Regions from separate parts of the Ottowia oryzae genome, predicted to be linked through region 2. Evidence: predicted binding sites of a transcription regulator. Region 2 holds the regulator's gene; each other region holds the start of a gene.
The links. Region 2 encodes LexA, which represses DNA repair genes until DNA is damaged. Its sites were predicted from a motif close to ACTGTATNNNNATACAGT; they were not measured.

Region 1 (9,712 bases), 1.1 Mb from region 2:
CGGCGAAGACCAGCCCGCCGGCGAACAGCACGCCTGTGTGGCGGTCAATCACCACCAGGTCGTCTGCGGTGTGACCGCTCAGGCGACGCAGCTCCAGCACGTGGTCCCCAAGCGTCAACGTCTGCGGCAGCAGTGTCTCGCGCGCCGGCGTGGCTTGCGTTCCGCGCATCCAGTCGCCGCACAGACGGTACAGGTTGTCCTCGTACATCGCCCCTTCCTTTTGCATGCCCGCTACGGTGCCTGGCAGCGTCATCGTGGGGCGGTCCGCCCAGGCCTGGTTGCCTAGGAAGTAGTCAGGGTGCAAGTTGAGGTTCAGCACCTGACGCACGGGCTCGCTCGTCACCTTGGCAATGGCGCGGCGCTGCTGTTCGCCGTACAGGCGCGATGGCCCGGTATTGATTACCACCACGCCATCGCCTGTGGCGATGAAGGCGGTGTTGATGATGTTGCAGCCGTTGCCGCGCGAAAAATCCTCTACCGCGCCCTCAATGACCCAGGTGTGCTCGGCGATGCGGCGTGGCTCCAAGCGGTAGTCAAGCGTTGAGTGATCTGCCTTCGCTAAGCGGACAGCGGCGTCCTGGGCATGAGCATCAAAGCCCAATGTGATCGCCAGAATGGCCAGGCTGAACAAGCGCAGGCGCCTCATGCCGGCACCCGTGCGTCAATCTTGTTGCCATTGTTGTCTCGCCCCAGCAGCCGGAACGATGGAGGTCCTTCCAGCGGCAGTTCGAACGAGATCATCGGATTCTCTGAAACTGGCTCATGCAGCGTCAGCTTCCACCACACAACGTCGTTCGCATCGCGAAGCTCCAGCTGGTCGATATGGAACGAAGGAATGCCTGCGACCAAGCCGGTGTCCATGGGGTGCATCACGCGCAGTCGCAGGCGGCGGCTGCCTTCCACGACGTTGGGAAAGATGCGCGCCTGCACCTGATTGAGCGTGTCTTTCCAAGAGCCGTCGACCCTCGAAGCGCCAGGTACCGTGCAACCACCTCCCGCCGCTTGGGCAAGCACGCCGCCCACGTGCCACCGACCATCGCGCGTTTGAACCATGGCGCGCACCGGGGACGCTTGCTCCAGCCGGATCCGAAACGACAGCATCGGTAGCGCGCGCTCTGGCTCAAACTCCAGCACTTCGCGGATCGGGTTGCGATCCACGATCACCCGAATGCGCTGCACGCCGCCACCCGTGGCGGCCAGCTTGCGGGCGTCGACCTGCAGTGGCACGTTCATCGCGTCGTCGGCAAAGGCAGGGGTATGCACGATCACTGCGTCCGTGAACCGCATCGGATCCTGCCCTAGGTACTGCTGGCGCAAACCCGGCCACTGCATCGACCCCAGCGGGTCGCCCTCAGTGCGGTCCGTGTTCTGCTCTTGCGTCCATGCGTTGCCCGCAGCCACCAGACCCGACAACACCATGGTTCGACGCAGCATGACGGTTCTCCTTCGGTGGGCCAATCGCGGCAAAGTCGATAATGTTGCAAGACCGGTGCCAGCGAATTTGCCTGGAGACATCGGCCGCTACACGGAGCCCGACCGTGACACTGTCCCAATCTGGAGCAGGGTGCCTGCGGCAGTGCGTCACGGCCAACTGCGTCGAGACTCCGAAAATCGCCCGTTGAAGGGCGCCTGTGTTTACCGCGCCCCTCCGACTGACTCGTACCCCGTTGCCCTGCGCACGAACGCCCCGGGCCTTGGAATGCAACATTGAGCCGCCGCACCCGCATCTTCCTCGCCCTGATCGCGGTGTACGCCATCGGCATGGCAGCGCTGCTGTACCAGTTGCTGGCCGATCTGGACCCGCGTTACCGCGAATCGGCGGAGGAAGGCTTGATCGAGACCGCGCAGCTGATGGCGACGGTGATCGAGCAGGATGTGGAATTCGGCGCGCTGCCCACCGACCGCATTTCCGGCATCTTTCGCGACCTGTACGCCCGCCGCTTTTCGGCCCAGGTCTATCAGCTGCACAAGACGCGCGTCGACCTGCGTGCCTACGTCACCAACCGGCATGGCGTGGTGGTGTACGACTCCACCGGTCGGGCGCTGGGGCAGGATTTTTCCAAATGGCGCGACGTGCGCGAAACCCTGGACGGCGAGTACGGTGCGCGCACCACGCGCGATGTGCCGAGCGATGCGAGCAGCACCGTGATGTACGTGGGCGCGCCGATCCGCTGGAACGGCGAAATCGTCGGCGTGCTGACGCTGGGCAAGCCGGTGCAGAGTTTCGGGCAGTTCGTGTCGGCGGCGCGCAGCAATGTGATCTATGTGGGCCTGGTGTCGGGCTTGTCGGCGCTGCTGCTGGCGATGGTGCTCTCATTTTTGCTGATACGCCCCTTGGGCATCACCAGCGACGTGCTGGCTGCGCTGCGCACCGCGTGGTGGCGCGATGGCGATGGCCGCAGGCGCTTCAGCCCGCGCCGGGCCTGGCGCGCGCTGCGCGCGCAGACCCGCGCCGCCGCACACGAGGTGCGCGACGCCATCGCCGGGCGCAACTATGTGCAGGACTATGTGCGCCAGCTCACGCATGAGCTGAAAAGCCCGATCTCGGCCGTGCGCGGCGCGGCGGAGTTGCTGCAAGAGCCTGGCATGCCACCCGAACAGGCGGCGCGCTTTGCTGCCAACATCGCGCACGAATCGCACCGCATGCAAGAAGTGGTGGAGCGCATGACCGAACTGTCTGCCCTGGAGAGCCGCCGCATGCTGCGCGAGCAGCAGCGCGTGCCCCTGGCGCCCATGCTGCAACAGCTGGCCGCCGGTGCCCGCGCCAAGGCGCCGCACCTGCGCATCGACGTGCGCATTCAGGACGATCTGGCGGTGGACGGCGACCCGTTTCTGTTGCGCCGCGCGGTGGGCAACTTGCTGGATAACGCCGTGGAGTTCACGGCACCAGCGGCCCTGGCCGATGCCGATGCGCCCTCGGATGGCGCGGCCGACATCGTGATCACCCTGGCGCGTGAAGGCCGCATGGCGCGCATCGCCGTGCGCGACCATGGCCCCGGTGTGCCGCCCTATGCGGAGGGGCGCTTGTTCGACAAGTTCTTCTCGCTGGCCCGGCCGGGCTCTCCAAAAAAGAGCACGGGGCTGGGCTTGTCCTTCGTGCGCGAGATCGCCACGCTGCACCAGGGCAACGTGGAAGTCGGCAACGCCGTGGCGCGGCGCGCGCCCAGCGACCCTTCACGCACCGACCGCGGCGCGCTGGCCGTGCTGCGCTTGCCCGCCGTGAAGGCGGGCTGAGGGCTAGGCGCGCGTGGTGCCGCCCCAGGGCACCGTCTGAGCGCGGCATCGTTCACCGACCGGCCTTGCGCGCTGCAGGCGCATCCGCCGTGCAGCAACCGATGGCCCAAAGGAAAACGGCCCGTAGGGGCCGTGCTTTCGTGGCGGTTGGGCGAACCGGTCGCCCTTGCCTGGCGCAATCAGGCGGCTTTCCAGCTGGCGCCGTCTTGATGGAACACGATCTTTTCAGGCAGGCTGGACAGCGTGCCCTTGTAGACCTCTTTGCCATTGGCGAACACGGCAAAGTTTTCGTCTTCCACCAGGAAGAAGGCCTGGCCCGTGGGGGCCGAGTGCAGCTCGGCGCAACCCGTCACCTTGACGGGCACGCCGGCCACGCCTTGTCCAGAGCCGTCCAGGAATTCCACGCGTACTTTTTTGGCTGACATATCTTCTCCTTGCCTAGCGGCATGTGCTGTCGTTGGTAGGTAAACAAACGTGACTGTGACATTCATGGGCCGTTTTGGCGCACCGACATTGCGCCGCTGCGCGACAAATTGCACGGTCACAGCCGTGCGGTCACAGGGCTTGTGAGGGGGCGACCACGACATTTTTCACATGTCTTCGCATCGCGTTCAACTGGTATTAGCATATGGTTCAAACATGGTTGCATCGCACCACTGGCGGGCGCAACGCGCTATTTATGTCATAGCGAGTGGTTGTTCGACCGGACAAACTGTGGGCGCCGTTCAGGGCGCTGGCGGGCGAGCAGCAAGTGCGTGTTTGCAGACCAGCGCGCACCGCGCGCAGGCCAACGGATTCGACCACGGCGTTGTTACACATTCCGCCGCGACGTCGAGCTAGCAACGAAGCTGCCAGCGCCAGCGTGATCGCGTCTTCACGCATTGCCCGGCCCTTCAATCCGGCGCGTCGAATGTCGCCGCTTCGGGCCAGGCGCCGGCCAATGCGCGCACCCAGGCAGCCATGTCCGGCGCGCCAGATTCGGCGCGGCGCAGCACCGCGGCGGGGTGGTGCACCACCCATACGGCAAGGCCGTCGCTGCGGTGCAGCCACTGCCCAGCGCAGTCGCCCACGCGAACGCTGCGCCCCAGCAGGCTGCTGGCGGCGGTAGAGCCCAGCGCGACGATGGCCTGCGGCGCTACGGCGGCGATCTCGGCCTCCAGCCACTGCGAGCACGCCGCCGCTTCGCGCTGGCCGGGCGTCTTGTGCAGCCGCCGCTTGCCGCGCAGTTCAAAGCGAAAGTGCTTGACCGCGTTGGTGAAGTACAGCGCCTGCACCGGCCACCGCAGCTGCGCGATGGCGCGGCGCAGCAACTGGCCGGCCGGGCCCACGAAGGGCTGGCCCGCCAGGTCTTCCTGGTCGCCCGGCTGCTCGCCCACCAGCATCAAGGTGGCGCCCACCGGGCCTTCGCCCCACACGGTTTGCGTGGCCTTGGGGCCCAAGGGGCAATCGGTGCAATGGCGGGCACGCCGGGCCAGGTCCTGCAGGCGCGCTTGCGGAGTGGGTGGCGCGCGTTGGATGGGGGGCACTGCCGCCATCGGTAGACGGCGCAGGTTGCGGCTGGCCGATGCCTGCATGCGCGCGCTGCGTTCGGGCGCTTCGCGCACCAGTTGCGAGATCAGCCGCGCTTCGGGCAGCGCCGCCCAATAGCGGCGCGGCATCTCGCGGGCCATGGCGGCCGGGTTGACGCGCGCGGGGTTGAAGATGCTGGCGTAATAGGCCAGCCAAAGCGCTTCGCCGGCATCGGCCGAGGGGGCGTCGGCGTGGGCCGCGCCCGCTTCGTGGCGCAACCGCTGGCGGTCCCAGTGCAGCGACAGGCGCGGCGTGAGGATGGACCAGTCCATCGCCGCAAAACGCTTGACGAAGAACGGCGCGGCCGCGCGCATCACCGCGTGCTCGGGCTCGAACCAGGCCACATGCCGCACGCCGGTGGGGGTGTCCACCGGCCGAAAGCGCACGAAGGCGTGCACCTTGTGGATCTCACGGCGCACCTGGCGTGCAAGCGCCTGCAGCCGCGCGTGCTCGGGCGCCAGCGTGTCGTGCCAATGCCGTGGGTCGGCCTGCGTGCGCTGCGCCATGCGGTGCAGCACCGTGAAGCGGTCGGCATCGCTGTGCATGGCCACCAGCCTGGCCAGCGCGTGAAAGGCTGGCGGCAGGCCCGCGGCGGCCCAGTCCGGCGGGTACCGCACGGGCGCGTGCAGCACCGGTGGGGCAGGCGTAATGCGGCCCGCGGCCGGATCAACGTGATCGTCGTTGGGGGGCGCGGCGCCGTGGTCGTCGGCGTCGGCGAGCGCTGGCGTGGCGCTGAACAGCTCGGCCTGCACGCTGTCCAGTGCGCGCCATTGCACATCGTCCGCCGCCACGCCGGCCAAGAGCAGGGTGTGCAGCGCGGTCAGCGTGGGGCCGGGGTTTTCAGGGTCCAGCTCGACCAGGTAGCGGGGCATGCGGGCAGGGCGTTGGTGCGCGGTGGCGGGGCGTGCTGAGCGGTGTCGCTGATGGGCGGTCGGTAGAGCGGCGCGCGGCGCGTCTATCCGTTGCCTTGCCGCTCACGCCGCAAACAGATCGCCCTGGCGTGGCACGCTGGCCGCGCCGTAACCAGGCGATGCCGTCGATGGCCACGCCGCCGCCGCGCGCGGGTCGGGCCGGTGGTCGGGCAGCCGCACGAAGCCCAGGGCTTTGCGCCCGGGTGCGCCCAGGCGTTCCAGATCGGCGTGGCGCAGCTGGCGCACCCGGCGCGCCTGCAGCAGCTTGGCCACCGTGCGCGCGCCCAGGCCCGGCACGCGCAGCAGCACCTCGCGTGGCGCGCGGTTCAGGTCGATGGGAAAGCGCTCGGGGTGCGCCAGCGCCCAGGCCAGTTTGGGGTCGCTCTCCAGCGACAGCATGCCGCCGGGCGTGACCAGCTCATGCGCCTCAAAGCCGTAAAAGCGCAGCAGCCAGTCGGCCTGGTACAGGCGGTGTTCGCGCATCAGCGGCGCGGCGATGCCGGGCAGCCGGGCGCTGGCGTGGGGGATGGGGCTGAAGGCCGAGTAGTACACGCGCCGCAGCCGGTAGCCGCCGTACAGCTCGGCGCTGGTTTGCAGCAGCGTGCGGTCGTTAGAGCCGTCGGCGCCCACGATCATCTGCGTGCTTTGCCCGGCGGGCGCAAAGCGCGGCGTGGCCACGGCGCGCGGCCGGGCGCCGGGCAGCGAGCGGATGCGCCCGTCGTGCTGGCGCGCGCTGCGGTGCTCGTCCAGCCGCAGCCGGATGTGCGCCATGGCGCTGCGGATTTGCGTGCCGCTTTTGCCGGGCGCCAGCGTGTCCAGCGCGGGCTGGCTGGGCAGCTCGATGTTGATGCTCAGCCGGTCGGCGTGGCGCCCGGCCTCGGCCAGCAGCTCTTCGCTGGCGTCGGGAATGGTCTTGAGGTGGATGTAGCCGCGAAAGTGGTGCACTTCGCGCAGCGTGCGCGCCACCGCCACCAGCTGCTCCATCGTGTAGTCGGGCGACTGGATGATGCCGGAGCTGAGGAACAGCCCCTCGATCACGTTGCGGCGGTAAAAATCCAGCGTCAGCGCCACCACTTCGTCCACGGTGAAGCGCGCGCGCGGCACGTCGCTGGACACGCGGTTGACGCAGTACAGGCAGTCGTACACACACCAGTTGGTCAGCAAGATCTTGAGCAGCGAGATGCAGCGCCCGTCCGGCGCGTAGCTGTGGCAGATGCCCGTGCCGGTGGTCGATCCCACGCCCTTCTGGTCGCGCGAATCGCGCCGCGCCCCGCCGCTGGACGAGCAGGACGCGTCGTACTTGGCTGCGTCCGCCAGCACCATCAGCTTCTTCAGTACGGCACTCATACTGTCAGTATATACAGTATGCGCCGATCTGCAAACCCGCACAGCGCGGCTTGGCGGGCAGGGGTTGGCTGTGAATGAAAACCGGCTCTGGCGCTGATTTGTAGAGCGCCAGCAGCTACTCAATTAATAGCAAATACATTCTGACGGGGGGCGAACGGCTTCACTCGCGCAGCCGCCGCCGGCCCCCTTGCCCCATCGATTGGCGCGGCTAGGTGCCGTCGCCCGGCGCGCCGCCCACGCGCCACCAATCCACATGCCGCGTGGCCAGCATCAAGGCCGACAGCATGCCGAACACCAGCAGCGCGCCCAGCAGCAAGGCGTTGTTTTCCGAAGCCAGCAGCGCATACAGCGCCCCGTACAGCAGCGCCACGTACGCCGCCAGCGCGCCGCCGCGCTTCACGCCACGCAGCACCGCGCTGAAGTACACGGCCAGCAGCAGCACGCTGGCGCCTGCGGCTGCCGCGTAGGCCCAGGCAAAGCCCAGCTTTTCCGACAGCGCCAGCAGCAGCAGGAAGAACACCGCGATCGACAGGCCCACCAGCGCGTACTGCACCGGGTGCAGGCGCAGGCGCTTGACCAGCTCGGTCGTGAACACCGCCAGCAGCACCAGGGCGATGAACAGCGCGCCGTACTTGGCTGCGCGCTCGCTCATCGAATACACGCTGACCGGCTGGGCCAGCGCCACATTGAAGCTGTCCAGCTCGCCGCGCGCGCTGCGGGCGCCCTCGTCGCCGCCCAGCGAGGCGCGCACCTGCTCGCGCGCCTGGCTGGTCAGGCCGGCGATGAGCCAGCGCGCGTCAAAGCCCGCGTCGCTCACGCGGCGTTCGGTGGCCAGAAAGCGCCCGCCAAAGCGCGGGTGCGGCCAGGGCGAGGTGAGGTGCGCCGTTGTCTCGTCGGCCAGCGGCGCCAGCGCCAGCTCGTCCTGGCCCGCCAGTTGCAGATCCAGCTGAAAGGGCAGCGCCTGCCCGGCGTTGAAAGCCTGCAGCGCGGCGCCCGACAGCGGCGCGTGCACGGCCGAACTCAGCCAGCCCGCGGCCGGAATGTGCGGCGCGCGCCGCTCAAAACTCAGCGGCGCGGCGGCCATGCGCAGCTGCGGCACGCCTTGCAGCCCGCGCAGGTCGCTGACCGACAGCACCAGCGCGGGCGTCTGCACCTCGATGGTCGAGCCGCGCACCTGCTGCACCAGCTGCGACGGCGCAAACGGCGCAAAGCGGCCCTGCATCTGCCCCTGCAGTTGGAAGAAAGGCACGGTGAAGATGCCGCGGTAGCGCAGCTGCGGCGCCAGCGTGCCGACCAGATCGGTCTGCTGCGGAAAAAATAGCTGGTAGCGCTGTTCTGACATGGGCTGCAGCGCGGTAGGCTGACCGCGCTCATTGCGCTCGGCCACCTCCCAGCGCTCCACATACGGCACCACCAGCACCGGGCCCACCAGCGTTTGCGGCCCCACGTAGGTTTGCGCCAGCTCTTGCACCGCCGCCTGCTCGGTGGATTGGCGATCGTGGATCACCCATTCGATCTGCGACAGCGGAATGCACAACAGCAGCAGCAACAGCAGCAACACCGCGCCCTTGATCAGCATCGAGTCGCGCCAGTTCTTGAATCGGTTCATCGGCCGTCCTTCCCTTCTTGTTAATGGATGGGTTTGAAAGCGGCCGATGCTCGGCGCCGCGCTCGAACGCCGTGTGAAGTGCGCGCCAGCAAGGGGCGGCAGACCACGGCCGGTTTTCACCGCGACTTCACACAGGCTTCACACAGCGCGGCGGCGCGCGTTCGCATTCGTTCGCTTTTCTTGCGCGCTTCATCGTCCCTTCCAGCACGAATTTCAAAGTACCGGCCATGCGCTGCCGGTGGTGTGAGGGCTGGTAGCGCAGCCCCAAACCCCCCCGCCCTCACGGGACTGAAGAACAAAGGAAAAAACACCATGCGCCCCTCTCTCTGGCTTGATCCGCTCACGGCCCTGCGCGCGCTCCCGCAGGCCGCCTGGCATGCCGTGCCGAACGCTGCCGTCGTCCCCCCCTTGCACGCTGCTGTGCCCGGCGCCGTGGCGCACATTGCCCGCGCGGTCCGCCCCGCCGCCTTGGTGGTGCAGCGCGCGGCCTGGTATTCGCTGCTGGCCGGGCTGGTGCTGCTCAGCCCGCTGGCGCGTGCGCAGGACGGCGACGACGCGCCCGCCAAGGCCGAAAGCCCGTACTTCTTCGTCCAGGGCGCGCAGCCCGGCGTGGACGCGCTGCCGCTGAAAAGCACCGACGTGCAGGTGAACATCAGCGGCGTGATCGCCGATGTGGTGGTCACCCAGCGCTATAAAAATGAGGGCACGGTGCCGATCGAGGCGAAGTACCTCTTCCCCGGATCGACCCGCGCCGCCGTCAACGGCATGAACGTGCGCGTGGGCGAACGGCTGATCACCGCGCAGATCCGCGAAAAGCGCCAGGCCCAGGTGGAATACAACGCCGCCAAGGCCGAAGGCAAGACCGCCGCGCTGCTGGAGCAGCACCGCCCCAACGTCTTTCAGATGAACGTGGCCAACATCCTGCCCGGCGACGACGTGCAGGTGGAGCTGCGCTACAACGAACTGCTGGTGCCGACCGATGGGCAGTACCAGTTTGTTTACCCGACGGTGGTCGGCCCCCGCTACGCAAGCAGTCACGAGC
Region 2 (9,712 bases):
AGTTCTTCGGCGCCCTGCGCGACAACATGCTCAACGCCTTCATCACGCAAACGCCCGGCCAGGTGTGGGCCTACCGCTTTGACTGGAAGCAGGAAGCCGCCCCCTGGAACGACGTGTACGGCGCCGCGCACGCGTTCGACGTGCCCTTCATCCTGGGCAACTTCGGCCCGTCGCTGTATGCGAACGTGATCGTGACCGACGCCAACCAAGGCGGGCGCGAGGCACTGTCGGGCGCGATGATGGGCGCACTGGCCGCGTTCGCCCGCAGCGGCGACCCCAACGACGCGGCGCTGGGCACCGCCTGGCCCAACTGGCCGCGCGTGCTGCTGTTCGACGCCTCGGCCACGGCCAAGCGCATCTCCGTGCAATAGCGCCGCGGCGCGCGCTGGCGGGGGCAACAGCGGAAGGGCGACGGCGGACGAGCCGCCGCCCTTTTTCATGCACAGGGGGCGATTCAGGTTTCCAATGAAATCAGCCCCTGGCGACCTACGCACCAGCGCTGGCAGCTACAAAATAGATAGTATCTTAGGGTTCGATGCTGCGCTGGCGCGCGCTGACCTTGATGACCGACTGGCCGGCTGCCTTGTTCGCTGATGGGCCTATTCGCCCGGTAGCAGGCGCTTCGGCCCGCTGGCTCGCGGGTCGGTGAGCCTGGCCCGCAGCCGCGCCACAATGCTCGCTTCGTTCGCCCGCTTGCCTGGGCCCCTCGCGCGCCCAGCGCCTAACCCTCTCGTTCCATGAGCTTCACCGTCCTCATCCCCGCGCGCCTGGCCTCGACGCGCCTGCCCAACAAGCCGCTGGCCGACATCGCCGGCAAGCCGATGGTGGTGCGCGTGGCCGAGCGCGCCGAGCAATCGGGCGCCGCGCAGGTGCTGGTGGCCACCGACGCGCCAGAGATCGCCGCCGCCTGCGCCAACCACGGCGTGCGCGCCCTGCTCACCCGCGCCGACCACCCCAGCGGCAGCGACCGCCTGGCCGAAGCCTGCGAGCAGCTCGGCCTGACGGGCGACGACATCGTGGTCAACGTGCAGGGCGACGAGCCGCTGATCGACCCGGCGCTGATCGACGCGGTGGCCGGTTTGCTGTCAAAACGCTCGCCAGCGCAGATGGGTACTGCGGCGCAAGCTATCGAAAGCATAGAAGAATTCACCAACCCCAACGTGGTGAAAGTGATCACCGACGCGCAGGGCCTGGCGCTCACCTTCAGCCGCGCGCCCCTGCCCTGGTGGCGCGACGGCTTTGCCGGCGGCATCACGCAGCTGCCCACCGCGCCCGCCCCGCTGCGCCACATCGGCCTGTACAGCTACCGCGCGGCCTTCCTGCGGGCGTTTCCGCGCATGGCGCCCGCGCCGCTGGAGCAGTGCGAGGCGCTGGAGCAGCTGCGCGCGCTGTGGCACGGGCACCGCATTGCCGTGCACATCGCCAGCGCCGCGCCCGGCCCCGGCGTGGACACGCCCGAGGATCTGGAGCGCGTTCGCCGCCTGTGGGCGTAAGGCGCAACGCACCCCTGGCGCGTCAGGCAATTGAGGGCTTGCGCGTGATATTCTTGATTGGAAACCGCCGAGTGCGGCGTGCAGGCGCGGGCACGCTGGTCCGGCGCCAGATGGTTTGACCCGCGTGCTGACAGCGACTGCCCCCGCACCGGCCCCACATACCCGAGGAGAGAGATGAAATTGATACTTCTGGGCGCCCCCGGCGCCGGCAAAGGCACGCAAGCGGCCTTCATCACGCAAAAGTACGGTATTCCCCAGATTTCCACCGGCGACATGCTGCGCGCCGCCGTGAAAGCGGGCACCCCGCTGGGCTTGCAAGCCAAGGGCGTCATGGAATCGGGCGGCCTGGTCAGCGACGAGCTGATCATCAATCTGGTCAAAGAGCGCATCGCCCAACCCGACTGCGCCAACGGCTTTCTGTTTGACGGCTTTCCGCGCACCCTTCCGCAGGCCGAAGCGATGAAGCAGGCCGGCGTGAAGCTGGACTACGTGCTGGAAATCGACGTACCCTTCGACGCCATCATCGAACGCATGAGCGGCCGCCGCAGCCACCCGGCCAGCGGCCGCACCTACCACGTCAAGTTCAACCCGCCCAAAGCCGAAGGCAAGGACGACCTGACCGGCGAGCCGCTGGTGCAGCGCGATGACGACAAGGAAGAAACCGTGCGCAAGCGCCTTCAGGTCTACAACGACCAGACCCGCCCGCTGGTCAGCTACTACAGCGAATGGGCCGGCAAAGAGCCGTCCGCCGCGCCCAAGTACCGCAAGATCAGCGGCACCGGCAGCGTCGAGGAAATCACCGCGCGCGCACTGCAGGCGCTGGCCAACTGAGGCCAGCCACCGGGCCGCTTGGGCTGCCCGGCGCGAGGCGTACCGGCGGACGGCGCGCCTCTTGCATCGCCAACACAAAAGGGCATGGGCTGCACAAGCCGATGCCCTTTTTGTTTTTCGTCACGGTGCAGCGGGTGGTCACCCAAACCGGGGGCAGACGCACCTGCGCGCTGACGGATGCGTGGGTCGGGATGCGGTGGATTGGCCACCCGCTTGCAATCGCCAAGGAACTGGTTAAAAATACAGGCACTGGATATCAACACAGTGGGGCGCAACCCCCAACCGCGTCCGACGGAGGCCTTCCATGACCGACAGTCCCAAGCTCACCGCCCGCCAGCAACAGATTCTGGAGCTGGTGCAGCACGCCATCGCGCGCACGGGCGCTCCGCCTACGCGGGCCGAAATCGCCGCGCAGCTCGGCTTCAAATCCGCCAACGCGGCTGAAGAGCATTTGCAGGCGCTGGCGCGCAAGGGCGTGATCGAGCTGGTCAGCGGCACCTCGCGCGGCATTCGGCTCAAGGGCTCGGGCCGCCCCGGCTCCGCCCGCTCGGATGCCTTCAGCCTGACGCTGCCCGGCATGGCGCAACTGGCGCTGCCCTTGGTGGGCCGCGTGGCGGCGGGCTCGCCCATCCTGGCGCAAGAGCACGTCGACCAGACCTACCACATAGAACCCAGCCTGTTCGTGCACCGGCCCGACTACCTGCTGCGCGTGCGCGGCATGTCCATGCGCGACGCGGGCATCATGGATGGCGACCTGCTGGCCGTGCAGTCCACGCGCGAGGCCCGCAATGGCCAGATCGTGGTGGCGCGCCTGGGCGATGACGTCACCGTCAAGCGCTTTCACCGCCAGAAGAACCAGATCGAGCTGCACGCCGAAAACCCTGACTACCCCACCATCGTGGTGCAGCCCGGCGAACCGTTCGAGATCGAAGGCCTGGCCGTTGGCCTGATCCGCAACAGCATGCTGCTGTAGCGCGACCCCACTCGCGCCGCTGCAGGTGGCGGGCGTGCAGGCAAGACCACCGTGCCCTCAGGGCGCCTGGTTTCTTGCCCACACCCTACGGCGGCGCGAAAGGGATGGCTTCACCGCCTTCCCGAACATCAATCTCGCCTATGTCCAACCTACATTGCCTGAAAGGTTTTACATGGGTACCCAAGCGATTTCCGACGCGGCGCTGAACGCTGCCGCCCCCCGCGCCGCAGCCAGCATCGTTGCCTCCAACGTCATTTATCTGGCGGATATGCCCGCTGGCGGCTCCATCCCGGCTTACCGCCGCGCCCGGTGGCGCGTGGCGGCCCCGGTCGACACCGGTTCGTCGTCCACAGCAGCAGGCTCGTCCGCTGCCCCGACTGCTCTAGCGCCTGCTTCGTGGGTGGCTGCAGCCCAACGCCGAGCCGCACAGCGTGTGGGCGGCGCCCCAAAGCCCCCTGCACCTGCCGAGACGCCTGCCCGCCCGCTACTTGCGACGGATGCCCCGGTGCGCAGCGTCGCGGCCGTAGGTAGGGCGGTGAGTGCGCCCAACCCCAGCCGTCCCGGCAGCCTGCGCCTGACGGGACGGCTGGTGGATGTCTGCGCCGAGCTGGAGCGCCTGGCCCGCGCCGAGGCGGTGGCCGACGCGATGGCGCTGCGCGCCTGATCGGCCCACGGCGGGCGACAGCGCAGGACTGTCAACCAACAGCGGAGCGGCTCACACCCTGATCGGCCCATAACCAGCGCCTGACACGGATGCGCCTCAGGCCGCATGTTCGGTCTGCTGAGTGTTTGGCGCCGCAGCCCGCAACATTGCGCGAGGTGAACTCAGCCGTAGGCCGATGCGCATCAGCATCCAAAGCGGTCGGGGTCTCTGTGGCGTACGCATCGTCCAGCGTGCGGCTAAGGGTTATTGCAGAGCATCGGGTGCATCGAGCGCGGCGCCTTGACGCCGCACCAACGCGCCTCGCCACTGCGCTGCGCACCGGCCCAACCCTGCACAGGCCGCGCGAAGACGCAAAGCGCCAGGTGCGGCCAGCGCAGCGCAGAGCGGCGCAGCCAGCCAGCCAGCCAGCCAGCCAGCCACAGCGGATCACGTTCCCGCGCACCGCGAGCAGCGCAGCCCCACTTCGATTTCGCCGCTCACCCTGCAGGCGCCACGGCCCTGGCGCGCCCGATCCCATGGCCGCTGCGCGGCGGCGGCACAATGGCGGGATGAATATCGTGATCCTCGACGACTATCAGGACGCCGTGCGCAAGCTGGCCGTGGCGACCAAGCTCGAGCCCCATTCCGCCAAGGTCTATACCAACACCGTGAAGGGCCTGGGCCAGTTGTCGGTGCGGCTGCGCGATGCCGAGGTGATCGTGCTGATTCGCGAGCGCACCCATATCACCCGCCAGCTGATTGAAAAGCTGCCGCGCCTGCGCATGATTTCGCAGACCGGGCGCGTGGGCAGCCACGTGGACGTGGCGGCGTGCACCGAGCGCGGCATCGCCGTGGCCGAAGGCGTGGGCTCGCCCGTGGCGCCGGCGGAGTTGACCTGGGCGCTGATCATGGCGGCGGCGCGCCGCCTGCCGCAGTACATCGGCAACCTCAAGCACGGCGCGTGGCAGCAGTCGGGGCTGAAATCCGCCTCTATGCCCGCCAATTTCGGGTTGGGCACGGCGCTGCGCGGGCGCGTGCTGGGCATTTGGGGCTACGGCCGGGTGGGGCAGCTGGTGGCGGGCTACGGCCGCGCCTTTGGCATGCAGGTGATGGTGTGGGGGTCGCCCGAATCCATGGCGCGCGCGCGCCATGACGGCTACGCCACCGCGCCCACGCGCGAGGAGTTCTTCGCGCTGTCGGACGTGCTGTCGCTGCATCTGCGGCTGAGCGACGCCACGCACCACATGATCCGGCTCGCCGACCTGGGCCGCATGAAGCCGACGGCGCTGCTGGTCAACACCTCGCGCGCCGAACTGATCGAGCCTGACGCGCTGGTCAGCGCCCTGAACCGCGGGCGCCCCGGCATGGCCGCGGTGGACGTGTTCGAGAGCGAGCCCATCCTGCAAGGCCACGCGCTGCTGCGCCTGGAAAACTGCATCTGCACGCCGCACATCGGCTACGTGGAGCTGGACAGCTATGAGCTGTACTTCGGCGCGGCGTTCGACAACGTGCTCAGCTACCTGCGCGGCACGCCGACGAACATCGTCAACCCCGGCGCGCTGCAGGTCAGGCGCTAAGCATCTTTTAGGCCGCTGGCGCAGTCTCAGCCTGCGCTGGCAGCTACTTATCTGATAGCAACCAGCGTTGATGAACTGGCGCGCCATGCTGCCCCATAATTCAGCGCATGAGCACTTCAGCCCCCCTCTTCACCACCGTCGGCATCGTCGGCACCGGCGCCATGGGCCGCGGCATCGCCCAGATTGCGGCGCAGGCCGGCAGCACCGTCGTTCTTTTTGACACCCAGGCCGCCGCCGTCGAAAAAGCGCGCGAAGCGCTGGGCGCGCAGTGGAACAAGCTGGTTGAAAAAGGCCGCCTGACGCCCGAGCAGGCCACCGCGCAGAAAGAGCGCCTGAAGGCCGCCGCCACGCTGGCCGACCTGGCCGGGTGCGACCTGGTGGTCGAAGCAGTGGTCGAGCGGCTGGACGTCAAGAAGAGCCTGTTCGCCGAGTTGGAAGACATCGTGGCGCCCACCGCCGTGCTGGCCACCAACACCTCGTCGCTGTCGGTGACGGCCATTGCGGCGGGGCTGAAGCGCCCGCAGCAGTTTGCCGGCTACCACTTCTTCAACCCGGTGCCGCTGATGAAGGTGGTGGAAGTGATCGCCGGGCTGAAAACCTCGCCCGACGTGTGCCGCCAGCTGGCCGACTACGCGCGCCAGATGGGCCACACCCCGGTGCAGGCGGGCGACACGCCTGGCTTCATCGTTAACCACGCCGGGCGCGGCTACGGCACCGAGGCGCTGCGCATCGTCAGCGAAGGCGTGACCGATTTCGCCACGATCGACCGCATCCTGAAAGACCAGGTGGGCTTCAAGCTGGGCCCGTTCGAGCTGATGGATTTGACCGCGCTGGACGTGTCGCACCCGGTGATGGAATCCATCTACCGCCAGTACTACGAAGAGCCGCGCTTTCGCCCCAGCGTGATCACCGCGCAGCGCCTGGCGGGCGGCGTGCTGGGCAAGAAGGTGGGCGACGGCTTTTACAGCTACGTCGACGGCGCCGCGCAGATCGCGCCCGAGCCTCCCGTGCCCGTGGTGGCCGAAATGCCGCCGGTGTGGGTGTCGACCCGCGCCGCGCGCCGGGCTGAGCTGTACCAGCTGCTCAAAGACCTGGGCGCGAAGATCGAGACGGGCCAATCGCCCTCGCCCCAGGCGCTGACGCTGGTAGCGCCGCTGGGCTTTGACGTGACCACCGTCGCCGTGGTGGAGCGGCTGGACCCGGCGCGCACCGTGGGCATCGACATGCTGATCGACGACAGCGCCACCAAGCGCCGCGTGCTGGCCACCAACCCGGCCACGCGCGCCGACATGCGCGACGCCGCGCACGCGCTGTTCGCGCGCGATGGCAAGCCCGTCAGCGTGATCCGCGATTCGGGCGGCTTTGTCACCCAGCGCGTGGTGGCCACCATCATCAACATCGCGGCGGACATGTGCCAGCAGCGCGTGTGCACGCCCAAAGACCTGGAAACCGCCGTCACCCTGGGCCTGGGCTACCCGCTGGGGCCCTTGGCCATGGGCGACAAGTTCGGCCCCACCAACGTGTTGGAAGTGCTGTTCAACCTGCAAACCGTCTACGGCGACCCGCGCTACCGCCCCAGCCCCTGGCTGCGCCGCCGCGGCGCCATCGGGCTGAGCCTGATGCACGAGGAAGAGTAAGCAACACCCCCTGAGCCGCTGACGCGGCTTCCCCTCTGCTGCGCGAGGGGGACAACGCCGATGCCCGGCGCGGGTCCGGGCATGGCGTTCGTTGATGGGGCGTGCGCTTGGCGGGCGTTTGAGACAGTGCCAGCGTCTTCGGCAGCCACCGACTGTGGCGTAGCGCCCGGGCGTTGGACTTGTGGTCAAATCGGCCTCAAGCGCTTGCTGACAGCGCGCCAGCAGCTACTCAAGTGATAGCAAATGTCGCCAAGGAGACTTCGATGAGCATCACACCCAAAGACGGTGACTTCGCCAAAGCACTGGATGACTTGGCCAAGGCCAAGCCGGGGCCCACGGCCGACTCGGCCACGACGCCGCAGCCGCTGATCGCCGACGAAGGCGCCCTGCTGCAGGCCGAGATCGACCGCGCGCTGCTGCCCGGCACCGGCCGCACGCCCGAAGAGCTGCAGCAGATCGCCGAGCTGGACGAGCTGCCCCCGCTCAGCGACGAAGAACTGGCCCGCCAGGCCGAGGCCGCGCCCGGCGCTGACGGCGACCCTTCCACGCCCGAATAAGCGGCCCCCACCGCTGCCCAACGCCCCCCAGAATCCGGCGCCGCGCCGCAGCAGCCCGCGCCGCCACGCCCGCCCTGCCCCGATGTTTGCAACCCTGAAGGAATGCGCCGCATGACCGCCGAACTGCGCAGCGTGGTGGATGGCCGCACCATGGTGCTGACCATCCACAATCCCGAACACCGCAACGCCCTGGGCCCCGAGATGTACGCCGCGGGCGTCGAGGCGCTGAACGTGGCCGAATCCAACCCCGAGGTGCGCTGCGTCGTCATCCGCGGCGAAGGCGAATCCTTTTGCGCCGGCGGCAACCTGCAGCGGCTGCAGGCCAACCGGCAAAAGCCGCCCGAAGTGCAGGCGCAAAGCATCGAGAACCTGCACAACTGGATCGAGGCCATCCGCGCCTTTCCCAAGCCCGTCATCGCCGCCGTGGAAGGCCCGGCCGCGGGCGCCGGGTTTTCGCTGGCGCTGGCGTGCGACCTGATCGTGGCCGCACGCAACGCGGTGTTCGTCATGGCCTACAGCAGCGTGGCCCTGTCGCCCGACGGCGGTGGCAGCTGGAGCCTGGCGCGCGCCCTGCCCCGCCAGCTGGTGACCGAGCTGCTGATGGCGGGCGAGCGCCTGGGCGCCCAGCGCCTGCACGAGTTGGGCGTGGTCAACCGCCTGTGCGACGCTGGCCAGGCGCTCACCACCGCGCTGGCCTGGTCCGAACACCTGGCCGACCGCGCACCCAACGTGCTGACCAGCATCAAGGAACTGGTGGGCGAGGCGGGCCAGCAAAGCCTGCACGAACATTTGGCGATGGAGCGCGATCACTTCGTGCGCAACCTGCACCACGCCAATGGCGGCATCGGCATTGCGGCCTTTCTGGCCAAAGAAAAGCCGCGCTACGAATAAAAGAGCAGCTGGCGCAAGCTGCACGGGCGCCAGCGGCCAGTTTGATCTGTACCCACGGTGGTACGGCGCGCGTTGAGCCGCGCCCGCACTGCACCCGCACTGCACCCGCGCTGCAGCCGCACTGAGGGGCCGCAGGTCTCCGGCGCGACAATCACCGGATTCGAAGTCACCCAAAAGACAGACCATGGACGACCCCATTCTTACTATGGAGGAACGTGAGGCGATCAACACCGGTCGCTGGTTTTCCTCCCTCTCTCCTTCGCTTCGGCACGACATACTTCGATGCGCCTTTGTCAGACGCTACCAAGACGGCGACTTGATCGCCGCCCGCGGCGAGCCACCCGATCAATGGATCGCGTGTGCCAAGGGAGCGGTGCGGGTGTCGTCCACCACGCTGACGGGCAAGCAGATCACGCTGACCTACGTCGAGCCGGGCATCTGGTTTGGCGACGTGGCGATCTTCGACGGCGACCGGCGCACGCACGATGCGTATGCGCACGGGGCCACCACCATCCTGAACGTGGCGCGTGCCGACTTCCAGAAAATTCTGGCGCTGCATCCCGAGCTGTACGAAGCGCTGCTCAAGCTGCAGGCGCGGCGCATCCGGCTGCTGTTCGGGCAGGTGGAAGACCTCAACACCTTGCCGCTGCGCGCGCGCCTGGCCAAGCAGATCGGGCACCTGATCCGCAGCTACGGCGTGCCCAGCCTGTCGTCGCACGACGAATGGCGCATCACCCTGCAGCTGGCGCAGGAAGAGCTGGCGCAGCTGCTGGGCGCATCGCGCCAGCGCGTGAACCAGGAGCTCAAGACCATGGAGCGCGAGGGCGTGATCCGGGTCGAGCCGGGCGGCCTGGTGGTGTGCGACCGCTACGCGCTGCAGCGCATCAGCGAAGCCGATCAGTAGTTCTTCAACCCCTCAGCCCTGTTGCCCCCGCATGACCGATCCGAACAAGTTCGAGGGCACCCGCCCGGTTGCCGAAGCCCATCAATTCGACACGCAGGCCCTGACCGCCTGGCTTGAGAAGAACCTGGAGGGCTTCGCCGGGCCGCTGACGGTGGAGATGTTCAAGGGCGGCCAATCCAACCCCACCTACAAGCTGATCACGCCCG
Region 3 (9,712 bases), 1.1 Mb from region 2:
GCCGGCTTTCTTTTGACGCTGGCGGCCACGGCCGCCACGCTGGTGCCGCCGTACCTGACGATGCCGCTGATGGACAAGGTGCTGATCCCGTTCCAGAACGGCCAGCAGATCGATACGGGGCTGGTGGGGATGCTGCTGGCCGGCCTGCTGGGTTCTGCCTTGCTGGCCTGGGTGCTGGGGTGGGCCAAGACCTACATCCTCGCGCTCGTATCGGAGCGCATCGGCGCCGATCTGCGCACAACCACTTACGAACACCTTCTAAAACTTTCACTTGAGTACTTTGGCGGCCGCCGCACCGGCGACCTGATGGCGCGCATCGGCTCGGAAACCGACCGCATCAACGTCTTTCTGTCGCTGCACCTGCTGGATTTCGCCACCGACGTGCTGATGATCGTCATGACGGCGGTCATTTTGTTCACCATCAACCCCACGCTGGCGCTGGTCACGCTGGTGCCGCTGCCCATCATCGGCTGGATGATTCACGTCGTGCGCGACCGCCTGCGTACCGGTTTCGAGAAGATCGACCGCGTCTGGTCCGAAGTGACCAACGTGCTGGCCGACACCATTCCCGGCATCCGCGTGGTGAAAGCCTTCGCCCAGGAAGACCGCGAGGCCAACCGCTTCAAGGACGCCAACCGCCACAACCTGGCGGTGAACGACAAGCTGAACAAGCTCTGGTCGCTGTTCTCGCCCACCGTCACGCTGCTGACCGAAATCGGCCTGCTGGTGGTCTGGGCCTGCGGCATCTGGCTGGTCAGTCGCCAGCAGATCACCGTGGGTGTGTTGACCGCGTTTCTGGCCTACATCGGGCGCTTTTACACCCGGCTGGATTCGATGAGCCGCATCGTCTCGGTCACGCAAAAGGCGGCGTCGGGCACCAAGCGCATCTTTGAGATCCTGGACCACGTCTCCAGCGTGCCCGAGCCGAAACACCCCGTGCCGCTGACGCACGTGGAAGGCCGCATCGAGGTGCGCGATGCCGCGCTGCGCTACGGCAACCGATCGGTCATCCGCGGGCTGAACCTCACCATCCAGCCTGGCGAAATGATCGGCCTGGTGGGCCACAGCGGCTCCGGCAAGAGCACGCTGGTCAACCTGATCTGCCGCTTCTACGACGTGACCGAGGGCGCCATCCTGGTTGACGGGGTGGACGTGCGCCAGGTGCGCGTGGCCGACTACCGCCGCAACATCGGCCTGGTGCTGCAAGAGCCCTTCCTCTTCTTCGGCACCATTGCCGAGAACATTGCCTACGGCAAGCCTGACGCCACGCGCGACGAAATCGTCGCCGCCGCCCGTGCCGCGCACGCGCACGAATTCATCCTGCGCCTGCCGCAGGGCTACGACTCGCTGGTGGGCGAGCGTGGGCAGGGCCTGTCAGGCGGCGAACGCCAGCGCATCAGCATTGCGCGGGCGCTGCTGATCAACCCGCGCATCCTGATCCTGGACGAAGCCACCGCCTCGGTCGATACCGAGACCGAGCGCGAAATCCAGAAAGCGCTGGACAACCTGGTGCGCGGGCGCACCACCATCGCCATCGCCCACCGTCTGTCCACCCTGCGCAAGGCCGACCGGCTGGTGGTGATGGACAAGGGCGTCAAGGTGGAAGAGGGCACGCACGAGCAGTTGATCGCCCAGCGCGGCGCCTACTGGCGCCTGTACGAAGCGCAGGCGCGCCAGGAAAAGGCCGAGCGCGACCGCATGCTGGAGGTGGAAGTGGCCGACCGCGAACTGGCCGCGCTGACCGCCACCCCGCCAGTGCCGCCCGCGGTTCATCGCGATGCCGCCAGCGACAACGCCACAGGCCAGGAGCACGCCCGATGAGCGCCCCCAACACCGTGTTCGACCTGCAGCGCGACGCCTTCGGGCGCCTGATCCTGATCGACGCCGAGGGCCAGCGCCACGAAGGCGTGGTGGCTGTGCGCGCCTTCCCCATCGCCGCGCCCGACGAGGGCGTGAGCCTGGTCGACGGCGACGGGCATGAGCTGGCCTGGATCGAACGCCTGAGCGCCCTGGCACCCGCCCAGCGCGAGCAGGTCGAACAGGCGCTGGAGCAGCGCGAATTCATGCCCGTGCTGCAGCGGCTGATCGGCGTGAGCAGCTTTGGCACGCCCAGCACCTGGGACGTGCAGACCGACCGTGGCGCGGCGCGCTTCGTGCTCAAGGGCGAGGAAGACATCCGCCGCCTGGGCCCGGGCCTGCTGATCGTCAACGATGCGCACGGCGTGCAGTACCTCATCCGCGACCTGCAGGCGATGGACAAGCACAGCCGCAAGCTGCTGGATCGATTTTTATAGCGCCTGGCGCAGGCTGCACGGGCGCTGGCGGGCGATTTGGCACCTTTTTCCGTGTGCCGAGACGGGCGGTGGCGAACCTGCGGCGCGGGCAGGGTGTTCGCATGAAGCGGGCGGCGAATCGCTTGAAATAACTGTATAAAGACACAGTTGTTTCAAGCGATTCATGCCCAAGCCTATTCCCATCCAGCTTCACCCGCCGCCGGCCCCGCGCAAGGGCCGTGGCGCGGTCAGCAACCTGCAGCACCGCTTCAGCCAGGACGAGCGTGAGGCGTTTGACGATGGCTGGGCCGCGCCGAATACTTCAAGTTTGATAGCTGCCAGCGCAGACCCCACGGGCGCTGAAGCCGTTTTTGAAGATGAATTGGGCGACGATGAAGCCATCTCATTGGCTACCGAAGTCCGGCTGGAAGACTGCAAAAGCGCGCTCTGCGCCAACGATTCGCCCGATCTGCCTTTTGAGCGCAGCCTGAACCCCTACCGCGGGTGCGAGCACGGCTGCATCTACTGCTTTGCGCGGCCCACGCACAGCTACCTGGGTTTGTCGCCGGGCCTGGATTTTGAGACGCGGCTGATCGCCAAGCGCAACATCGCCGCCGTGCTGCGGCGCGAGCTGGCCGCGCCCAGCTACCGGCCCGGCGGCCTGGTCATCGGGGCGGCGACGGATTGCTACCAGCCCATCGAGCGGCAGCTGCGCCTGACCCGCGCCGTGATCGAGGTGCTGGCCGAGGCGCGGCAGCCGTTTTCGATCATCACCAAATCCAGCGCGGTGGAGCGCGACCTGGACCTGATCGCGCCGCTGGCCGCGCGCGGGCTGGCGGCCGTCTACGTCACCATCACCACGCTGGACGCTCAGCTGGCCCGCAAGCTGGAGCCGCGCGCCGCCAGCCCCGCGCGGCGCCTGCGCACCTTGCGCACCCTGGCCGACGCGGGCGTGCCCACGGGCGTCAGCGTGGCGCCGCAGATCCCCTTCATCAACACCGACATGGAGCAGGTGCTGGCCGCCGCCCACGCAGTGGGCGCGCGCCACGCGTTCTACACCGTGCTGCGCTTGCCGTGGGAAGTGGCGCCGCTGTTTGAAGAATGGCTGGCCGCCCACTACCCCGACCGGGCCGAGCGCGTGATGGCGCGCGTGCGTGAAATGCGCGGCGGCCGCGTGTACGACGCGCGCTTTGGCGCCCGCATGAAGGGCGAGGGCACCTGGGCCGATCTGCTGGGCCAGCGCTTTGCCCGCGCCTGCGCCCGCCTGGGCATGAACCGCGCGCGCGAAGGCCTGCGCATGGACCTGTTTCGCCCACCGGCGCTGAATGGGCAGCAGGCGCTGTTCTGATGCGTTTTGACCATCCAATTGGCCTGTGGCGCAGGTGCAGTCAGCGCTGGAAGCTACGAATTGAGTAGCAAACTGCCGGGCGAAGCGATCGGCTTGCTTGGCGCCATCGCTCGGCGACGTATATGAGATCCGACGTATGAGATCCGACGTGTGAGATCCGGCGCGTGAGATCCGGCGCGTGAGATCCGGCGTTTCAAAGTGCTGGCGGCTGGCGCCGCGCTGGGTGTTTCAGGCGCCGTCCTGGGCGCCCATGTGCCGGATTTCGGCAAAGCCGTCGTCAAGGGTCGGCATCACAAGCGCTGCAAAGACCTTTCGCGCCGCTTGCCCGGGCACGACCATTCGCGCAGCAAGACTCGCTGAGGGGATGCAGACCGGACGGCCGACGCTTGCAGCGGCGCCCGATTGGGCCGTTGGCCAGGGTGGCCGCGTTGGGCGCTTAGCCCGGCGCCTTGCCCCGGCAAGCGCCGTAAATGTCGCGCGCGGGGTTCAGCACCGACGTTTGCACGCCCAGCAGGCCCAGGGTGCTGTGAAAGTAGTTGTCGTGCGAAATCTCGGTGTCGCGCAGCTGGGCGATGCAGCTCATGCGGATGCCGCTTTCCTGCTCAAACCCCGGCGACAGCCAGGTGACCCAGGGGATGTGCTTTTGCGTGTCGGGCGCTAGCCGGTAGGGCAGGCCGTGCAGGTACAGGTTGTTTTCGCCCAGCGATTCGCCGTGGTCAGACAGGTAGACCAGCGCCGGCGCCCAGTTGGCTTCGTGGCCTTTGAGCCAGCCGATGGTGTCGGCCAGGAACTGGTCGGTGTAGGCGACGGTGTTGTCGTAGGCGTTCACCACCTGCTCACGCGCGCACTGCTGCAGGGCGTTGGTGGTGCATTCGGGCGCGTAGCGCTTTTGTTTGGGCGGCGACCGCAGGTAGTACGCCGGTCCGTGGCTGCCCATCTGGTGCATGAAGACGACCACGCCGCGCGCGCGGCGCTCGGGCGGTAGCTGAGCGATGCGTTCATCCAGGCCGCGCAGCATCACCTCGTCCAGGCATTCGCCGTTGCTGTTGCACAGGCCGGGCACCTGCAGCTCGCTGTCGTCCACCTTGGGGACGCGGTCGCACACGCCCTTGCAGCCGCCGGCCTGGTTGTCTATCCACAGCACGGCCAGCCCGGCGCGCTGCAGCACGTCGGCCAGGCCTTCGGTGTTGGCGGTGCGGTCGGCAAAGGGTTCGCGATCCAGCGGCGAGAACATGCAGGGCACCGACGCGGCGGTGTTCGTCCCGCACGACCAGGCGTTGCGAAAGCTGACGACGCCGGCGCGTGCCAGCTCGGGCGTGGTGTCGCGCGCGTAGCCGTTCAGGCCGAAATGGTCGGCGCGTGCTGTTTCGCCCACCACCATGACCACCAGCGGCGGCTTGGCGCCGGGTGCCAGCGCGGGCAGGCGGGCGTCCTCGGCTATTGGCAGCACGGCGGCGCCGTTGCGCTGCACCGGTTTGCGCCCCACCATGGCCAAGGCGTAGAAGGTGTTGACCGGGTTGATCAAATAGCGCACCTGCTTGTGGTTGCGCATGGTGGCGGACAAATCTTGAAAGAACAGGCCGCCAGCGCCCGCCAGTACAGCGGCAGCAGCTATGAACGCGATAGCATTCCAAAGCGCCTGCCGCGCCGCACCGGGCCAGCGCAGCGGCAGGCGCCAAAGCAGCACGGCGGGCAGCACGCCGGTAAGCAGCAAGCTGCCCACCATGCCCCAGCTGAGCAACTCGCGCGCTTCGCGCCCGTCGGTCAGCAGCACATTGACCATCATCGTCGGGTCGATCACGATGCCGTAGGTGCGCATGAAGTAGGCGCCGCCCGCGGCCGTCAGCACGCAGATGGCCACGGCGGGCTTGAGCGTCCAGCGCCAGGTGAACAGCGCCAGCACCATGACCAGCATGGCCATCACCCCCACGCCAAACGCCAGGCCAAAGGCCAGGCCGCGCGCATTGCCCAGCTCAGGCAGCGCGGCCAGCGCCCGCCACAAGGGCAGATTGCCGACCACGGCCATCCACAACGCCGCGAGCAGCACGCAGACCCACGGCGAGAACCGGCGGGCGGCAAACAGAAAACGGCTGGGCTTGGTTTCAGGCAGCCTCGCGCCTGTCGAAATCGGTGCCGGCATGGCGGTGAGTGTGAGGACGGGGACTGAGCGCAGCCTTAAGCCGCGCAGGGGTGAGACAGGCTTGGCTTGGCTTCGGACGGGGGGCTCAAAGCAACGCCCCGGAAGGGTCCGGGGCGTCGTTCGCGCAGGTGACGGGCACAGGCCGGCCGTCAGGCCGCGCCGTCCTGGCCGCCCCACGCGGCCTCAGGCGCCAAAGAAGCTCTTGAGACGATCGGTCCAGCTTTCGGCGCTGGGCGAATGCTTGGCGCCGCCTTTGCGCAGCGAATCGTCAAACTCCTTGAGCAGCTTTTTCTGGTGCTCGGTCAGCTTGACGGGGGTTTCCAGGCTGATGTGGCAGTACAGATCGCCTGGGTAGGACGAGCGCACGCCCTTGATCCCCTTGCCGCGCAGGCGGAACTGCTTGCCAGCCTGCGTGCCTTCGGGAATGTCGATGGCCGCCTTGCCGCCCAGCGTGGGCACCTCGATCTCGCCGCCCAGCGCCGCAGCGGCAAAGCCGATGGGCACCACGCAGTGCAGGTCGTCGCCGTCGCGCTCGAAGATGTCGTGCTTCTTGATGCGGATTTCAATGAACAGGTCGCCGGGCGGCCCGCCGTTGGTGCCGGGCTCGCCGTTGCCCACGCTGCGGATGCGCATGCCGTCGTCGATGCCGGCGGGGATCTTCACCTCCAGCGTCTTTTGCTGTTTGATCTTGCCCTGGCCGTGGCAGGTGCTGCAGGGGTCCTTGATGGTCTTGCCCGTACCGCGGCAGTGCGGGCAGGTCTGCTGCACGCTGAAAAAGCCCTGGCGCATCTGCACCACGCCCTGCCCGTGGCAGGTGGTGCAGGTGGTCACGCTGGTGCCGGGCGTGGCGCCCGTGCCGTGGCAGGTGGTGCAGTCGTCCCAGCTGGGGATGCGGATCTGCGCGTCCTTGCCCTCGGCGGCTTCCTCCAGCGTGATTTCCATCGCGTAGCTGAGGTCGGTGCCGCGGTACATCTGGCGGCCACCGCGCCCGCGCCCACCGTTGGCGCCAAAGATGTCGCCGAAGATGTCGCCAAACGCCTCGGCGAAGCCGCCGAAGCCTTCGGCGCCGCCGCGCATGCTGGGGTCGACCCCGGCGTGGCCGTATTGGTCGTAAGCGGCCCGCTTTTGCGGATCGCTCAGCATTTCGTAGGCTTCCTTGACCTCTTTGAACTTCAGCTCGGCCTCTTGCGCGCTGCCCTGATTGCGGTCAGGGTGGTACTTCATCGCCAGCTTGCGGTAGGCCTTCTTGATCTCGTCGTCCTCGGCGTTCTTCGGAACGCCCAGCACTTCGTAGTAATCACGCTTGGACATGGATGGGGGTCAGTGGGCAGTAGTTGAAAGGGACGGCAAGCCGGTCAGCCCGAAGGCTGGGCGTTGCGGCGGGCGTAATCGGCGGCCAGCTGGCCCACCAGGCTGCGCCCAGGGTTGTCGGGCGAGGCCCATTGGGCCGGGGGAAACAGATCGAACAGGCCGACCTTGAAAAGTGTCGGGATGGCCATTTCGAGCTCGCGCTCCACAGCGCCGCGCTCACCCTGGTTGTACAGGCCGATGTTGCACAAAACCGTGGCCACGGTGCCGGTCTGCACGCGCGTACCGTCCTTGAGCGTCACCGCTGGCAAGGTTTGCCCGTCTTCCACGATCTTCTGGTTGACTTGGCGCAGCGCGTCGGTCTGGGCAATGGGTTGGCCGGTCATGGGTGTTGAGGCACAGGGTAAAACGGTCAAAGATAGAGCAGGGGCGGGCGCTGGGCGCTTTCAAAATGCGAGCAGGCTGCACCTACAGCCGCATATCGGGGCGCCACCGCCAGTCTGCAAGGGCGAACCAAGGCAGCCTGGCCTGCTGGCCAACCATGGATTGTCGCGCCAGCGCGGCCGGGTGCCGCTGATCCAGCCTGCACCGGGGCCGTTTTTGCGGCGCCGGACATGCAAAGCGGGGCCCGAGGCCCCGCCATGCACCGTTCAGGTGACCGAATCAGTCTTTCTTGACTTCCTTGACTTCCGCGTCCACCACGTTGTCGTCGCCCGCGGCGCCGCCAGCGGCTTGGGCCCCGGCGTCGCCACCGGCAGCGCCTGCAGCGGCAGCCTGGTCAGCGTACATCTTCTCGCCCAGTTTCTGGCTGGCGGTCATCAGCGCTTCGGTCTTGCTGTCGATCGCGGCCTTGTCGTCGCCTTTCAGGGCTTCTTCCAGGTCCTTGATCGCGGCTTCGACCTTGTCTTTTTCGCCAGCGTCCAGCTTGTCGCCGTGCTCGCCCAGGGTTTTGCGCACGCTGTGGATCAGCGCGTCGCCCTGGTTGCGAGACTGCACCAGCTCGACCTTTTTCTTGTCTTCGGCAGCGTTGACTTCGGCGTCTTTGACCATTTGCTCGATCTCGCCCTCGGACAGGCCCGAGTTCGCCTTGATCGTGATCTTGTTTTCCTTGCCCGTGCCTTTGTCCTTGGCGGACACGTGCAGGATGCCGTTGGAGTCGATGTCAAACGTCACCTCGATCTGGGGCATGCCACGGCTGGCCGGGGGAATGCCTTCCAGGTTGAACTCGCCCAGCAGCTTGTTGCCAGAGGCCAGCTCGCGCTCGCCTTGATAGACCTTGATGGTCACCGCCGGCTGGTTGTCTTCAGCCGTCGAGAAGGTCTGCGAGAACTTCGTCGGGATGGTCGTGTTCTTGGTGATCATCTTGGTCATCACACCGCCCATGGTCTCAATGCCCAGGGACAGCGGGGTGACGTCCAGCAGCAGCACGTCTTTGCGGTCGCCCGACAGCACCTGGCCTTGAACGGCGGCGCCAATGGCCACGGCTTCGTCGGGGTTCACGTCCTTGCGCGGCTCTTTGCCGAAGAACTCCTTCACCGTTTCCTGCACCTTGGGCATGCGGGTTTGGCCGCCGACCAGGATCACGTCGCTGATGTCGCCAATCGACAGGCCGGCGTCTTTCAGCGCGGTACGGCAGGGAGCAATGGTGCGTTCGATCAGCTCGGCGCATAGGCTGTCCAGCTTGGCGCGGGTCAGCTTGATGTTCAGGTGTTTCGGGCCCGAAGCGTCGGCGGTGATGTAGGGCAGGTTGATGTCGGTCGACATGGCGCTCGACAGTTCGATCTTGGCCTTTTCAGCGGCTTCTTTCAGGCGCTGCAGGGCCAGCACGTCCTTGGACAGGTCGACGCCAGACTCTTTCTTGAACTCGCCGATCACGTATTCGATGATGCGCTGGTCGAAGTCTTCGCCGCCCAGGAAGGTATCGCCGTTGGTGGCCAGCACTTCGAATTGCTTTTCGCCGTCGACGTCGGCAATCTCGATGATCGACACGTCGAACGTGCCGCCGCCCAGGTCGTACACCGCCACCTTGCTGTCAATCTTGCCGCCTTTTTCCAGGCCATAGGCCAGGGCAGCCGCCGTCGGCTCGTTGATGATGCGCTTGACATCCAGGCCAGCGATGCGGCCAGCGTCCTTGGTGGCTTGGCGCTGCGCGTCGTTGAAGTACGCGGGCACGGTGATGACGGCCTCGGTCACGGCCTCGCCCAGGTAGTCCTCGGCGGTTTTCTTCATCTTGCGCAGGATTTCAGCGCTGATCTGGGGCGGTGCCAGTTTTTCGCCGCGGGCTTCCACCCAGGCGTCGCCGTTGACCGCCTTGACGATCTCGTAAGGCATCAGGTGGATGTCCTTTTGCACTTCGGCGTCGTCAAATTTGCGGCCGATCAGGCGTTTGACGGCGTAGATCGTGTTCTTGGGGTTGGTGACGGCCTGGCGCTTGGCCGGCGCGCCAACCAGCACTTCGCCGTCGGCCACGTAGGCGACGATGGAAGGCGTGGTGCGCGCGCCTTCGGCGTTTTCGATCACCTTGGTGGAGTTGCCCTCCATGATGGCCACGCAGGAGTTGGTGGTGCCAAGGTCAATACCAATGATTTTTGCCATGAGTCTTCTCCGAGAATCTTCTGCTTGAAGAATGTGAGTGAAATGAAT

Region 1: the regulator LexA is predicted to act here: its motif matches at 7,062-7,079, upstream of C6570_RS03290 (putative DNA modification/repair radical SAM protein).
Region 3: the regulator LexA is predicted to act here: its motif matches at 2,425-2,442, upstream of C6570_RS11120 (PA0069 family radical SAM protein).

The regions. Positions count from the first base shown of each region.
Region 1 is NZ_CP027666.1:688,724-698,435, forward strand. Features, by position in the region: gene C6570_RS03265 (quinoprotein relay system zinc metallohydrolase 1) at 1-631, opposite strand, end outside; gene C6570_RS03270 (quinoprotein dehydrogenase-associated SoxYZ-like carrier) at 643-1,434, opposite strand; gene creC (two-component system sensor histidine kinase CreC) at 1,708-3,234, shown strand; gene C6570_RS03280 (hypothetical protein) at 3,414-3,659, opposite strand; gene C6570_RS03285 (UdgX family uracil-DNA binding protein) at 4,128-5,675, opposite strand; gene C6570_RS03290 (putative DNA modification/repair radical SAM protein) at 5,778-7,061, opposite strand; gene creD (cell envelope integrity protein CreD) at 7,270-8,670, opposite strand; gene C6570_RS03300 (VIT and vWA domain-containing protein) at 8,983-9,712, shown strand, end outside.
Region 2 is NZ_CP027666.1:3,538,819-3,548,530, forward strand. Features, by position in the region: gene C6570_RS16200 (carboxylesterase/lipase family protein) at 1-371, shown strand, start outside; gene kdsB (3-deoxy-manno-octulosonate cytidylyltransferase) at 738-1,493, shown strand; gene adk (adenylate kinase) at 1,668-2,324, shown strand; gene lexA (transcriptional repressor LexA) at 2,629-3,297, shown strand; gene C6570_RS18030 (hypothetical protein) at 3,470-3,961, shown strand; gene C6570_RS16220 (D-2-hydroxyacid dehydrogenase family protein) at 4,510-5,517, shown strand; gene C6570_RS16225 (3-hydroxyacyl-CoA dehydrogenase) at 5,625-7,154, shown strand; gene C6570_RS16230 (hypothetical protein) at 7,418-7,711, shown strand; gene C6570_RS16235 (oxepin-CoA hydrolase, alternative type) at 7,823-8,602, shown strand; gene C6570_RS16240 (Crp/Fnr family transcriptional regulator) at 8,787-9,506, shown strand; gene C6570_RS16245 (phosphotransferase) at 9,538-9,712, shown strand, end outside.
Region 3 is NZ_CP027666.1:2,419,912-2,429,623, forward strand. Features, by position in the region: gene C6570_RS11110 (cyanophycin metabolism-associated ABC transporter) at 1-1,821, shown strand, start outside; gene C6570_RS11115 (cyanophycin metabolism-associated DUF1854 family protein) at 1,818-2,294, shown strand; gene C6570_RS11120 (PA0069 family radical SAM protein) at 2,458-3,621, shown strand; gene C6570_RS11125 (phosphoethanolamine transferase) at 4,058-5,761, opposite strand; gene dnaJ (molecular chaperone DnaJ) at 5,945-7,072, opposite strand; gene C6570_RS11135 (DUF7709 family protein) at 7,117-7,455, opposite strand; gene dnaK (molecular chaperone DnaK) at 7,733-9,664, opposite strand.